Regions from separate parts of the Vibrio syngnathi genome, predicted to be linked through region 1. Evidence: predicted binding sites of a transcription regulator. Region 1 holds the regulator's gene; each other region holds the start of a gene.
The links. Region 1 encodes PurR, which represses purine synthesis genes. Its sites were predicted from a motif close to TNANGNAAACGTTTNCNTNA; they were not measured.
Positions count from the first base shown of each region.

Region 2: a site for PurR is predicted at 1,874-1,893, ahead of pyrD (quinone-dependent dihydroorotate dehydrogenase). Genes of this name have one in related genera too.
Region 3: a site for PurR is predicted at 1,909-1,928, ahead of purL (phosphoribosylformylglycinamidine synthase). Genes of this name have one in related genera too.
Region 4: a site for PurR is predicted at 2,139-2,158, ahead of purM (phosphoribosylformylglycinamidine cyclo-ligase). Genes of this name have one in related genera too.

Region 1 is NZ_CP017916.1:1,141,720-1,145,506, reverse strand. It holds gene torR (two-component system response regulator TorR) at 1-236, opposite strand, end outside; gene torD (molecular chaperone TorD) at 524-1,171, shown strand; gene purR (HTH-type transcriptional repressor PurR) at 1,488-2,492, shown strand; cyclic di-GMP riboswitch class I at 2,663-2,748, shown strand; gene K08M4_RS05435 (TfoX/Sxy family DNA transformation protein) at 2,876-3,466, shown strand; gene K08M4_RS05430 (TVP38/TMEM64 family protein) at 3,621-3,787, shown strand, end outside.
Region 2 is NZ_CP017916.1:1,664,486-1,668,272, forward strand. It holds gene K08M4_RS07800 (cell division protein ZapC) at 1-463, opposite strand, end outside; gene pyrD (quinone-dependent dihydroorotate dehydrogenase) at 736-1,746, opposite strand; gene K08M4_RS07810 (NAD-glutamate dehydrogenase) at 2,111-3,787, opposite strand, start outside.
Region 3 is NZ_CP017916.1:2,551,343-2,555,129, reverse strand. It holds gene mltF (membrane-bound lytic murein transglycosylase MltF) at 205-1,773, opposite strand; gene purL (phosphoribosylformylglycinamidine synthase) at 2,103-3,787, shown strand, end outside.
Region 4 is NZ_CP017916.1:2,426,739-2,430,525, forward strand. It holds gene K08M4_RS11055 (uracil-xanthine permease family protein) at 47-1,285, shown strand; gene upp (uracil phosphoribosyltransferase) at 1,426-2,052, opposite strand; gene purM (phosphoribosylformylglycinamidine cyclo-ligase) at 2,222-3,262, shown strand; gene purN (phosphoribosylglycinamide formyltransferase) at 3,383-3,787, shown strand, end outside.

The DNA.
Region 1 (3,787 bases):
ACTAAAATTATGCCAATGTCTGATTGACTGCGTAATTCGCGAGTTAGCATCAATCCATCTTCGCCTGGCAAGTTGATGTCTAACATAATGAGGTCAACGTTATTTTCTTCTAACATTTTTCTCATTTGAGCACCGCTTTCAGCTTCGCTCACTGTGTAACCTTCATTCTGGAAATATCCAACCAGTTTACTGCGGGTTACCACATCATCTTCTACGACTAATACGTGATAGCTCATCTACACCACTTTTCTTATTTAATAGTTTCATTGACCATTCTATTCATAACTCGTAACAATTCTAGTACTACAGAAGATAAAAGCCAGAAACATGATTTTTTTTTGATACAAGACAATCTTAAACCTTGCTATTTGTCGCCCATCGCAATTCAATATAGGCATTACTACTAACGAGTAACTTTGCGTTTCGCAAATAACCTTGTTATTCAGCCTTGGTGTGCCTATACCCAAATCACTCGACGATGCTAGGTATACACACACCACAAGACTAAATCAGGATCTAAGAAATGAAAGATACGAAAGCATTCAACGAACAACGAGCAGAAATATACTGGTGGCTATCAAGCTTGTTCGCTAAAGAGCTCACTCAAGAAGAACTCGATCACTACCACTCTGTTGAAATTCGTTCTTTCCTAACTGGTTTAGGCGAAAATGAAACACTAAAGCCGGCAATTGATAGCTTAGTGGATGCGCTAAACCGTCTACAAACACGTGAAGATGCTCAATTAGAATTGTCTGCTGACTTCTGTGACTTATTCTTAAAGACTGATAAACATGGCGCACTTCCTTACGCTTCTATGTATATCGGCCAGACTGGCCTTTTGAACGATAAGCCAGCAAAAGATATGGAAGAGATCATGGCTAAACACAACTTGGTGGTTAACCAAGACCTGAAAGAGCCAGCTGACCACATTGCTATCGAACTCGATTTCCTAGGTAATCTCATCATTCGTTCGAACGAAACTGAACTTGAAGAAGAACTAGAGAAATCCTTCGCTGTTCAACAGCAATTTATCGAACAACAACTTCTTACTTGGGTACCAAAGTTCAACGTTAAATGTCATGACGTTGACGAATTCGGTTTCTACGCTTCAGTCTCATCTCTGCTACTTGCATTCTGCAAATTGGACACCCAATACCTCGCTGGTGAATAAGCTTATTGGATGACTCGTTAAATAAATTCAGAAGAATGTGACAATTCACCCGGATTTCCGGGTGAATTTTATTGCGAGTAATTTCTAGTCAGTCTAAAATTGTGACCGCAAACGATAAAATATGAAACATTCACGAAATGCTATGCTTATTATAGTTTTGAGCATTTCGGTGTTAAGACAAGCCGCTCAATAGCGGTTTTTTGTTTTTTAGCACTTTAGTACCCAAAGAGCCCTACAAATTTAAGCTCTTAGTTAGGTAGCTTAACGGCTACTTCATTCCGTACTTTGGGAAAGTAGCTTCTAATAGGATAAAACCATGGCCACTATAAAAGATGTCGCTCGCTTAGCAGGCGTATCAACAACAACCGTTTCTCACGTAATCAACAAAACTCGCTTTGTTGCAGAAGCGACGCAAGAAAAAGTAAATAAAGCCGTAGACGAACTGAACTATGCACCAAGTGCCGTTGCTCGTAGTTTGAAGTGCAATACAACCCGCACTATCGGCATGCTAGTTACTCAATCAACTAACCTATTCTTCTCTGAAGTTATCGATGGTGTTGAAAGCTACTGCTACCGTCAAGGTTACACTTTGATCCTGTGTAATACGGGCGGTATCTATGAGAAGCAACGTGACTACATTCGAATGCTTGCAGAGAAACGTGTAGATGGCATCTTAGTTATGTGTTCTGACCTAACTGAAGAACTGAGAGGCATGTTAGACCGTCACGCTGACATCCCTAAAGTAATTATGGATTGGGGCCCTGAGAGTTCTCAAGCAGATAAGATCATCGACAACTCTGAGGAAGGTGGTTACCTAGCGACCAAGTACCTCATTGAGCACGGTCACTCCAAGATTGCTTGTTTAAGTGGCCACTTAGACAAAGCGGCATGTGTTGAACGCATCGCGGGTTACAAACGCGCACTCAACGAAGCGAAGATTACTGCCGATGAAAATATGATCATCGAAGGCAACTTTGAATGTGACACAGCTGTGATTGCTGCTGACCAAATCATTGAGATGGAAGATCGCCCTACCGCTGTATTCTGTTTTAACGACACGATGGCATTAGGACTGATGAGCCGATTGCAAGAAAAAGGCATTCGTATTCCTGAAGATATCTCAGTGATCGGTTACGACAACATAGAATTGGCTGAATACTTCTCTCCACCGTTAACGACGGTTCACCAACCTAAGCGCCGTGTTGGTAAAAATGCATTCGAAATACTACTAGAGCGTATAAAAGACAAAGACCACGAAAAACGCGTCTTCGAAATGCACCCTGAAATTGTTGAACGAAGTACAGTTAAAACGTTAAATTAATTGATGTAATGAGTTTAGTTTAATCAAGCGCACCTTTAGGTGCGTTTTTTTTCTCAACAAACAAAATGCACTTGCATGCATAATTCGAAGATCATTAATTGAAGCAATATCACATTTTCAAGTAAGAAGTGTGAGCCTAATTCAACAAAAACTTTATTCTAATAACCCAGTCACGCACAGGGCAAACCACTTGAAAAAGTGGGACGCAAAGCTTCCGGCCTAAACCACTCGTTGGTATGGTAGCGGGGTTACCGATGGCAAAATGCAGTAACTGCTAATACTTTAGTAATTTACAGCCTATTGACAATTTAATTGCAACATTTTGCTAATCTCTCGGACCTGCTTATTTGGTGGCGTAGTTCAAATACACCGAGATAAATAACATGGATAAACCGATACTAAAGGACTCAATGAAATTATTTGAGCCCCTAGGAAAAATTAAGTCACGCTCAATGTTTGGTGGATTCGGGCTTTTTGCTGATGACACAATGTTTGCCCTGGTTGTGAATGACCAGTTGCATATACGATCTGACAAATGCACAACGCAACAATTCGAACAACAAGGATTTCAACCATACGTCTACAAAAAACGTGGTTTTCCTGTCGTTACTAAATATTTCGCTTTACCTGAAGGCTTATGGCAAGACCAAGAGAAAATCTTGCAGCTTGCGACTACGTCTCTAGGTTTTGCTAAAGAAGAGAAAGCTGAACAATCTTCTGCTAAACCAACTCGACTCAAAGATCTGCCTAACCTTCGACTCGCCACCGAGCGGATGTTGAAAAAGGCAGGGATCGATTCTGTAGAACGTTTATATGAATCTGGCTCTGTAAACGCATTTAACGCCATCAAAGAATCGCATGCGTCTTCTGTCAGTATTGAACTGTTATGGGCGCTAGAAGGCGCGATCAATGGTACACATTGGTCTGTTATACCGCAGCAACGTCGTGAAGAGCTTATCAATCACGTCAATTAACATTGTCAGTGCAAACTATCTAGATAATTAAGCCGCATTTTTGCGGCTTTTTTTATATCTGGTGAAAGTTATTCTATGCTTTGCCTGTCTATCTATACTAATGGTATACATTGAAAAACTAATGGTATGCATTGAAAATTTAGAGGAAGTATCAATGAGTAAAAAAATGATATTGGGTATTGTGTTGGTCATAACCATCGTCTTGTTAGGCGTCAATTTCGGCCAGTACTTAACGCTTGAAAATGCGAAAGCCCAACAAGCTGTTTTGAATGACTACATCGAGAGCAATTTCATTGCCGCTGCCGCTATCTACTTTGTCGC
Region 2 (3,787 bases), 520 kb from region 1:
AGCGTAACCCTTTTGACGGTGTGAGCAGAAACTCTTCTAAGTCGACAAATGCACATAGGCTCGCACACTCTCCCACCTCTAATACAATGAAGTAACCTAGGCTGTGCTCGTTATTCATTTGTACGATATCCCCTTCTTGAGGAGATTCGTGGCCAGCGCCTTGTGAATCGAAGAACCAGCTTTTAGGCTGTACAGGCTTGTGGAAGCGCTTTGCTGCCACGCAATATAGTGCGAGTTCAGCTTGGCGAGGCTCAGACAATTCTAAGCCAGAAATTTGTTCTTTGAAGGTTTGGTATGAAGATGCGTCATCAACGGTGAATTCATTATCTCTAAACGCGCAGTCCACCAGCTTATTGCGGACCAGATTCGTTTTGAAAATCATATCCTCTCCGAGGTTTAGCATTAATGAACATTGCTGCTCATCGTAATACCAACTCCATGTATCGCTAGGTTTAAGCATCATTTCGTCTCACACTGTTGAACCATTCCATTAGGTAAAACGCAAAATTACCTTCAATTACAGTAATTTTACTGAGCAATAGGCAAAAAAAAAGAGGAAATGAATTCCTCTTTCTTATCGCTTCTCTCTACAACTCAGTGAGTTACAGTGTCTCTTTTAGTAAGACGATGCCAAATTATAACTTTCCTAAGATAACCAGATCTTTTTGATAACTCTGTTTATATAAGCTCTGAGGTTATAAGCACTGGGTTTATAAAAGCTCTGGTTTTCGGGGGCTATAAATTTTTAACGATGTCGCCTACAAGACCTGGGCCTTTGTAGATGAAACCAGAGTAAACTTGTACAAGCTTCGCGCCTGCCATCATTTTCTCTTTTGCAGCAACATACGAATCAACACCACCTACCCCGATGATCGGCAATGCGTCACCAAGTTCTTCGTGAAGTTTACGAACCACTTCCGTACTGCGAGATTGAACTGGACGCCCGCTTAGGCCACCCGCTTCATCGCAATGCTTCATGCCTTCAACGATTGAACGATCCAATGTTGTGTTTGTTGCGATCACACCATCGATCTTATTTTTGATCAATGATTCACAAATTTGGCTAATTTCGTCATCACTTAGATCCGGAGCAATCTTAAGAGCAAGAGGAACATATTTACCATGCTTCGCTTCTAATTCAGATTGCTTGGTTTTTAGCTCAGACAACAGATCATCAAGTGCTTCGCCGTATTGTAGCGAACGAAGTCCTGGAGTATTTGGTGAAGAGATATTTACCGCAATGTAACCCGCGTATTGGTAAACCTTCTCCATACAGATAATGTAATCTTCTGCGCCCTTTTCAATTGGCGTGTCTTTGTTCTTACCAATATTGATACCTAAGATGCCGTCATAGTTAGACTTCTTAACATTCTCAATTAGGTTATCTACGCCTAGGTTGTTAAAGCCCATGCGATTGATAATACCTTCAGCTTCAACAAGACGGAACAGACGTGGTTTGTCATTACCTGCTTGTGGACGAGGAGTCACCGTTCCTACTTCTACGAAACCAAAACCCATTGCGCCAAATGCATCAATACATTCGCCGTTTTTATCTAGGCCGGCAGCTAGGCCAACTGGGTTTTTAAAAGTAAGACCCATGCACTCTACAGGTCGATTAGGTAATTGTTGGCGATACAAAAGATCAATAGGTGTGCCAGTGAAGCGTTTGAAATTTTGAATTGCAAGATCATGAGCCTTTTCGGCATCAAGTTGAAAAAAGCCAGTTCTGGCTAGACGGTAGAGCATTGTGCCTCCGATAGAAAAAAGCCCCGTGTAAACGGGGCGATATTATTTACTTATTTACCCAACTATTCAATCTATTACTGTCTGTAAGGGTAAGATAATCGAGTTTGTTAGCGAATGAGGTTTATTATTAAGCAAACGTTATCGTTTCAGCAGTCAGTTTACTCATTTCTAGTCTCTAGTCTCTAGTCTCTAGTCTCTAGTCTCTAGTCTCTAGCATATTACAGCCATCCGCTCTTTTAACAACAAACAAGGTGTCCGTCGAAGTGGGTCCGTCAAAAATCGTTAGACCTATTGATGCCACTTTATAGAAACGAAAAAGGCAGACCTTATGGCCTGCCCTTGTGTCTTTCGTTTTATCTAATCACTAATCTGTCGACATGCAGTTTAGATTCAATAACATCAATTCACGCAGTGCTACTGAGAACTTGGCAAACTCATGAACCGAACCCACTTTGAATTCGTTCAAGATACTTTCCCAACGATGTAGAGAAACAGAGTTACTTTCCATCCAATCATCAAGCGCTTTAATCACATCGATGTCTGAAGCACAACCGCAGTTAAGCACTTGCCCAGTTAGCTGACGTTGCTGCCAATCCAGATCTTCTCTAAATGCTGCACGAGCCAGCGCTTGCCAGTTGTTATCTACAGCTTGACCATTGATTTGCTTCAAGAACCAGTGCAGAGATAAACGATCACCAAGATTGAAGTAAAGCTTAGACGCTTGTTGTACTGTTTTACCCGTCTCACGAGCCACTGTGGATATATCCAGTGCTGAGTACAAGCTAGACAAACGCGCAACTGAATTAGCCAACTCAGCGTTTACGCCTTGGTCAATCCATAACTGTGCCATTGCGTTATGCTCTTCTACTTCAGAAGCCACTAGATTTTCATCCAGTTTCTCTGTGATAGTAAGAACATCACCTTGGTAAAGTTCAATCAATGCTTTCACTGACTGTTTACCGGTACGGTTTCTTAGCAACCAACGAGCCAAACGACGAAGTGTACGGCGAACATGGTAGATCAATTCATATTGAGCTTCAGAGCTTGAAACATTGTCCAGTTCACGAATGCTCTTCAGAACATGGCCAAGACCGTAGATTTCACGTGATGCTGCGTAAGCATTGGCAATATCAACAATATTTGCGCCCGTCTCTTCTTGCAGACGAGTAACGAAGTTACAACCCATCTCGTTAACCATTTGGTTAGCCAGTGCCGTCGCAATGATTTCAGAACGTAGTGGATGATTGTCCATGTGCTGAGAGTAGTTACGACGTAACGCAGTTGGGAAGTACTGCATAAGCTGTTGAGCATGGAATTCATCATTAGCGATATCATCACTAACAAGATCTTCTTTAAGCACCATTTTTCCGTAAGCGACAAGTACAGAAAGCTCAGGTCTTGTTAGGCCTTGGCCCTGCTTTTCACGCTCAAGCAGTGTTTCGTCATCAGGGATGTATTCCAAACCACGATCCAAGTACCCTGCTTTTTCCATTGTATGAATAAAGCGGATTTGCTCTTTTACTAAGCCAACACCTTGATGCTCAGTAACCGAAATAGACTCAGCTTGGCAATATGCATCGTCTAGTACGATTTCGCCCACTTCATCTTCCATCGATTCAAGCACTTGGTTACGTTGTTTAACGGTTAGATCACCATTAGACACCAAACCATTCAAGAAGATCTTAATGTTTACTTCATTATCTGAACAGTCAACACCACCAACGTTATCAACGAAATCAGTATTAACGCGGCCACCCGTTAGCGCGTATTCAATACGACCCAGTTGAGTCATGCCCAAGTTACCGCCTTCACCAACAACCTTAGCTTTTAGGTCACGGCCATCGATACGAAGCACGTCATTTGCACGGTCACCAACATCTGTATGAGTCTCGTTTGAAGACTTAACGTAAGTACCGATACCGCCATTCCAAAGAAGATCAACCTGCATAGACAAGATCGCTTTGATCAAGTCATTCGGTGCCATTGATGCTTTCTTAGTACCCAGCATTTTCTGAATTTCAGGCGTCAAAGAGATAGACTT
Region 3 (3,787 bases), 1.4 Mb from region 1:
ACTTAGCGTTGGCTTTCTGAACCACTATCGTGATGGCTAAGAGCTAAATGCAACTGAGCATTATGTCGCTTATGGTGTGACGTTATAAAGTTCGATTGTTACTGCAATATGACACACTGGATATCGCAGGCGTTTTGTTTGTTTTGGTCATTTATCGTGATGTAATAAAAAAGAGCAATGCTAAATGGCATTGCTCTTTTTCTTTTATTTGGAAGACTCAGCGTCGTTCACTGCGGATTCAGCCTCACTGATTGTTGATTCAGCATCTGAAACCTCTAGAGGTGGGATAACTACCAAATCTTCAAGGCTCGCTTCTTCCTCTTTATTACGCTTATTTACATGGCCAATAATGCTCTGATAATAACGGCGAATGTTCTCAACGTAATCCCTTGCTTCATCACCACGCGCATACCCGTAACGAGTTTTGCTGTAGTACTTCTTCTGTCTTAGCAGAGGAAGCCTGTCTTTCACATCACCCCAAGCATCAGGATCACCGCCTTGTGCTTTGGTTAAGCGACGTGCATCCATCATGTGACCATAACCTACGTTATATGAGGCGAGAGCAAACCAGATCTTTTCATGTTGGGTAATAGAGTCTGGAACTCGATTCACGATACGACGTAAATATTCAACACCGCCTTGTACCGACTGTTTCGGATCGAGACGATTGGTTACACCAACGCTCTTCGCGGTTGGTAGCGTCAACATCATCATGCCTCGAACACCGGTTGGAGAGCGTGCGACAGGATTCCAGTGTGACTCTTGGTATGCTAAAGCGGCAATCAAGCGCCAGTCAAATTCTTGAGAATATTTCTGAAATAGCGGCGACCATTTTGGCAGCTTGCTATCCAATGCGCGGATAAATGCACGAGTATCAACGTAATCAAAAGTGCCGATATGGCCGATGTATTTTTCTTCCAGTGAAGCCAGTTCACCAGACTGTTTTAGGTTACCAAAGAACTCAATCAGTAATGCATAAAGGCTTTCATCTTCAGACTTCTGTAAATACCAAGAGATAGGTTGGTCTTCTGTCAGCTCAAATGCCAAAGCGACGTCTGGGTACAAACGCTGTGCGAGTGACAACTCAATCGAGTCTGCTACCGTAAACAAGCGTTCACCAGTCGACACTTCTTTTAGCAGGTCATTGATGTCAGCATTACCTATTGCATCGTAGATAAAGTCATCGTGCTTGTTCTGGATCTGTTTTAGCGTTGGCTCAAAATGTGAGTCCTTCACTACCACCAAAGATGGCGTCAATGTTTCGGTAGATGCCGGCTCTTCTGATTCAGTTTGTGCTTTTACGAAATCAGCTTGACGCTTATTCTCGAACTTGATCAGTTGTTGAAGGTTTCTTGGGCGCCACTGGCCTTTTTTATACACCACTTGCTGGCTTACATAGTAATAGGCGGGCGCGGCGCGATAAGCGCGTGTCAGGTTATTGTTTTGCGTTAACCCTGTCGCGATAAGATCGATCTCGCCTTTCTTTAAGGCTGGAAAGAGGCCGGATAAACGGTAAGCGGGTTTAATCTCAAGCTGTACACCAAGCTCCTGCGCAAATTCACGAGCTAACTCGTAATCCAAACCAGCAGGGCCATCGGGACCAATGTAATAAGAGAGTTGGTTATTTAGGGTGCCGACGCGAAGAACGCCTCGCTCTCGTATCTGCTCAAGGACACTTTTAGGTTCTGACTCAATCTGGCATCCAGCCAACCCAATTAGGGCAATGGCAAGCAGAAGGAACTTAGACGAAAAGATGAGCGTAAATTTAGGCATCAAAATGAAATCTCGAAAAGTGGAAGCCCCTTTATACCAAACCCCGCAAGGCTGGCAAAGCAGGTTTATTTAAACAGTTGTAAAAGTGCTGATAAATGCAGCAAAAGTACCATTTACAGAGAAAGATAAAAAAAATCACGCAAACGGTTGCTTTTGGTGTTACGTCACAAAAAGAAATGCTTTATAATGCGCTCGCATTGAAGAGGTGGAATCGGCATAGGTTTGGCAACCTTCGGGAATAGCTTCGAAGAAAACAGTTAGGTTGTTCCTATAACCCACTGAATTTATTCCAATACTACCTTAATCAACTGCATAAGAGACGTAAGCACATGAGAATTTTGCGTGGCTCCCCAGCTCTATCTGAGTTTCGTGTTAACAAGCTTTTAGAGCTTTGTCGTGAATTAAGCTTACCTGTAACAGGTATTTACGCTGAGTTTGCCCACTTTGCTGATCTAACGGCAGACCTAGATGAGTCTGAAGTTGAGAAGCTAGAAAAGCTACTGACTTACGGTCCAACGATTGAAGAGCATGAACCTGAAGGTTTACTGCTGCTTGCAACGCCACGCCCGGGCACTATCTCGCCTTGGTCATCAAAATCAACAGATATCGCACACAACTGCGGACTGGCTAAAGTGTCACGTCTAGAGCGCGGTACTGCTTTCTACATTGAAACCTCTGCTGAACTTTCTGAGCTTCAACTTGTTGAGCTGAAAGCAATTCTGCACGACCGTATGATGGAAGTGGTTTTCACTGACTTCGAATCGGCAGCAGCACTATTTACCGTTGCTGAGCCTGCTCCTTATGCGGAAGTTGACCTATTAACTGGCGGACGTAAAGCGCTTGAAAAAGCAAACGTTACCCTAGGTCTTGCACTTGCAGAAGATGAGATTGATTACCTTCTTGAAAGCTTCACTGAAAAGCTAGGTCGTAACCCGACTGACATCGAACTAATGATGTTTGCACAAGCGAACTCAGAGCACTGTCGTCACAAGATCTTCAACGCTGATTGGACTATCGATGGCGTTAAGCAAGAAAAATCATTGTTCAAGATGATTAAGAACACCTTTGAAACGACACCAGAGCACGTTCTGTCTGCTTATAAAGATAACGCAGCGGTAATGACAGGTTCTGAAGTGGGTCGTTTCTTCCCAGATCCAGAAACTCGCCAGTACAACTACCACCAAGAAAAAACACACATCTTGATGAAAGTTGAAACGCACAACCACCCAACGGCAATCTCTCCATGGCCGGGTGCATCAACAGGTTCAGGCGGCGAAATCCGCGATGAAGGCGCAACGGGTATTGGCGGTAAGCCAAAAGCAGGCCTTGTTGCATTCTCTGTATCTAACCTGAAAATTCCGAACTTCGTTCAACCTTGGGAAACTGACTTTGGTAAGCCGAGCCGTATCGTTACTGCTTTGGATATCATGCTTGAAGGCCCTCTTGGTGGCGCAGCATTCAACAACGAATTTGGTCGTCCAAACCTACTAGGTTACTTCCGTACTTACGAAGAGAAAGTAAACTCTCACGCAGGTGAAGAAGTACGTGGTTACCACAAACCAATCATGCTAGCTGGTGGTCTTGGTAACATTCGTGATGATCACGTTCAGAAGAAAGAGATCCCAGTAGGTGCAAGCCTGATCGTTCTTGGCGGTCCAGCAATGAACATCGGCCTTGGTGGCGGTGCTGCATCTTCAATGGATTCTGGTTCTTCTTCTGAAGACTTAGATTTTGCTTCTGTACAACGTGAAAACCCAGAGATGGAACGTCGTTGTCAGGAAGTTATCGACCGTTGTTGGCAGCTTGGTGATGCGAACCCAATCGCATTTATCCACGATGTGGGCGCGGGCGGCATCTCGAATGCACTTCCTGAACTAGTAGACGACGGCGAGCGTGGCGGTATCTTTAACCTACGTGACGTGCCAAACGATGAGCCGGGCATGAGCCCACTTGAGATCTGGTGTAACGAATCTCAAGAGCGTTACGTTATGGCGGTTGCTGATAAAGACATGGC
Region 4 (3,787 bases), 1.3 Mb from region 1:
AATTTTTATTTTCACTTTTCATATAAAGACCATTTAAGGACATAACATGAAAAATGCTTTGCAAGGTGCGCAAATGCTATTTGTCGCTTTTGGTGCACTTGTATTGGTGCCCCTGCTGACAGGCCTAGATCCAAACGTAGCGCTCTTTGGTGCAGGTATCGGTACCCTTTTATTCCAACTTATTACACGCCGTTCAGTGCCAATCTTCTTAGCGTCTTCTTTTGCATTCATCGCACCTATCATGTTCGGCATTCAAACTTGGGGTGTTGGTGCAACCATGGGCGGCCTTATGGCTGCTGGTGTTGTGTATGTATTAATGGGTGCATTGATTAAAGTACGTGGTGTCGCCTTCATCCATAAACTGCTTCCCCCAGTCGTGGTTGGCCCTGTAATCATGGTTATCGGCTTAGGTCTTGCACCTGTTGCGGTAAACATGGCGCTAGGTAAAACGGGGGATGGCGCGGTTCAACTTATTGATGCAGACGCCGCGTTATGGATTTCTTCTATTTCATTACTGGTAACGATTGTCATCAGTGTGTTCTCGAAAGGCTTCCTTAAGCTACTGCCAATCTTCGGTGGTATTGTTGCGGGTTACGTAACGAGCTTGGTATACGGCGTCGTTGATTTTACCCCTGTCGCTCAAGCCGCTTGGTTAGCACTACCAAACTTCACAGCGCCAGAATTCAACATCAACGCTATCTTCTTTATGGTATTTGTAGCAATTGCACCTGCTGTTGAACACGTGGGCGACATGCTTGCTATTTCGAATGTAACCGGTAAAGACTACCTTAAGAAGCCAGGCTTACACCGCACAATTACTGGTGACGGTGTGGCAACAATTGCTGCTTCTATGTTGGGCGCGCCACCAAATACAACCTACAGTGAAGTAACGGGGGCTGTAATGCTGACTAAAGCATTCAACCCAGTGATCATGACTTGGGCAGCGGTAACAGCGATTGTTCTGGCTCTAGTAGGCAAGCTAGGCGCTCTATTACAAACGATTCCTGTTCCTGTGATGGGAGGCATCATGATCCTGCTGTTTGGTTCAATCGCAACAGTTGGCCTAAACACCCTAATTCAGAACAAAGTCGACCTACACAAATCACGTAACCTCGTGATTGTTGGTATTACTTTAGTCTTCGGTATTGGCGGCATGGCATTTGGCATCGGTGACTTTAGTCTACAAGGTGTAAGCTTATGCGGCATCGTGGCAATTCTGCTAAACCTAGTTCTTCCAGAAGAGTTAGGCGATAACACTGTAGTAGATAAAGCTCAAATCGATTAATAAATCGGTAAGGGGAGATTCAAAAGAATCACAACCTAACAAGATCAAAAAAGGAGAGCATCGAATGCTCTCCTTTTTTATTAATACGGTTAATTCAGCGAGTTAAGAGACTGTTTAAATTCACTTAAGCTGAAACCGAACTACTTAGTACCGAAGATCTTATCACCAGCATCGCCAAGACCAGGAACAATGTAGCCCTTGTCGTTTAGCTTCTCATCGATTGCAGCAGTGTAAAGCTCAACATCTGGGTGCGCTTTTTCTAGTGCAGCGATACCCTCTGGGGCAGCAACAAGTACCAGTACTTTAAATACTTTACAGCCTTGCTCTTTAAGAAGGTCAAGAGTTGCAATCATAGAGCCGCCAGTTGCTAACATTGGATCAACCACTAGAGCAATACGCTCATCAATGTTAGATGCTAGCTTGTTGAAGTATGGTACAGGCTCTAATGTTTCTTCGTCACGGTAGATACCCACGACACTGATTCGAGCACTTGGCATATGCTCTAAAACACCATCCATCATGCCTAGACCTGCACGTAGGATTGGCACTACTGTTACCTTTTTACCTTTAATTTGGTCAACTTCTACTGGGCCGTTCCAACCATCAATAGTTACACGTTCAGTTTCAAAGTCTGATGTCGCTTCGTATGTTAGAAGGCTACCCACTTCTGTCGCTAGCTCACGAAAACGCTTAGTACTAATGTCACCTTCACGCATCAGGCCAATTTTATGTTTTACTAGCGGGTGTTTCACTTCAACAACTTTCATTTCCAACTCCGGCAATATTTAAACAAACCTGTAGATTATACACGAACTGTGGGGTTATTTCAGAATCTTTATTCTAATAAAAAAAACCGCGCAAACGTTTGCTCTTGGTAATCAAGCCCTGTTAGAATAGCGCCGTTTTCACATCCAACTTAAGTTCGAGGACTATCCCGTGAGTGGTAATACTTCTTCTCTAAGCTACAAAGACGCTGGTGTTGATATCGACGCAGGTAATGCACTAGTAGACCGTATTAAAGGTGCTGTTAAACGCACTCGTCGCCCTGAAGTAATGGGCGGTATTGGTGGCTTTGGCGCCCTATGTGAACTTCCAACGAAATACAAAGAGCCAGTACTTGTTTCAGGTACTGATGGTGTTGGTACTAAACTTCGCCTTGCTTTGGATCTGAAAAAACACGACACCATTGGTATCGACCTAGTGGCAATGTGTGTGAACGACTTAATCGTTCAAGGTGGTGAGCCGCTATTCTTCCTAGACTACTACGCAACAGGTAAGCTAGATGTAGATACAGCAGCAGGTGTTGTTTCTGGTATTGCTGAAGGCTGTGTTCAAGCTGGTTGTGCACTGATCGGCGGTGAAACGGCTGAAATGCCAGGTATGTACGAAGGTGATGACTACGATGTAGCTGGCTTCTGTGTTGGTGTTGTAGAAAAAGCTGACATCATCGACGGTACTAAAGTAGCTGCAGGCGACGCACTTATCGCTGTAGGCTCAAGTGGTCCACACTCAAATGGTTACTCTTTGATTCGTAAAGTTCTAGAAGTTTCTGGTGCTGATAAGAGTGAAGAGCTAGAAGGTCGCACTATCGGTGAACACCTACTAGAACCAACTAAGATTTACATCAAATCGGCACTTAAGATGATTGCAGAGCATGACATTCATGCTATCTCGCACATCACAGGTGGTGGTTTCTGGGAAAACATCCCACGCGTACTTCCTGAAGGTACTAAAGCAGTGATTGATGGCAAGAGCTGGGAATGGCCTGCTATCTTCAACTGGCTACAAGAGAAAGGTAACGTGGAGACATTTGAAATGTACCGCACTTTCAACTGTGGTGTAGGCCTAGTTGTTGCTCTACCTAAAGATCAAGCAGACGCTGCTGTTGAACTGCTGAAAGCCGAAGGCGAAAACGCTTGGGTTATCGGTGAGATCGCAAACGCTGAAGCTGGCGAAGAGCAAGTTGAAATCAAATAAGTGATACGCTCACTTACTTAGTTAATCAATGAGGACCTTATGGTCCTCATTTTGCTATTTGGCCCACAGAAAACCTTAGTTTATGTAGGTACATTGTAAACAGTTCAGTTAATCAATCGCATGACCCACTCTATGAAAAACAGCCATTCTATGAATAACAGTCACACTAAGAAAAACATCGTCGTTTTAGTCTCAGGAAGCGGAAGTAACTTGCAAGCAATTTTGGACGCCTGCGAGAGCAATATGATTGATGCTTCAGTTAAAGCTGTCTTCTCAAATAAAGCAGAAGCTTTTGGTTTAGAGCGAGCGAAAACCGCGGGTGTTGACGCACATTCTGTGAACCCAAAAAACTATGGTTCACGTGAAGAGTTCGATCATGAATTGATGATTCAGATCGATGCTTACCAACCCGATTTAATCGTACTTGCGGGATACATGCGTATCTTGAGTTCAGAATTTGTTCGTCACTATGCCGGTAAAATGATCAACATCCACCCTTCCCTGTTACCTAAATACCCAGGCCTA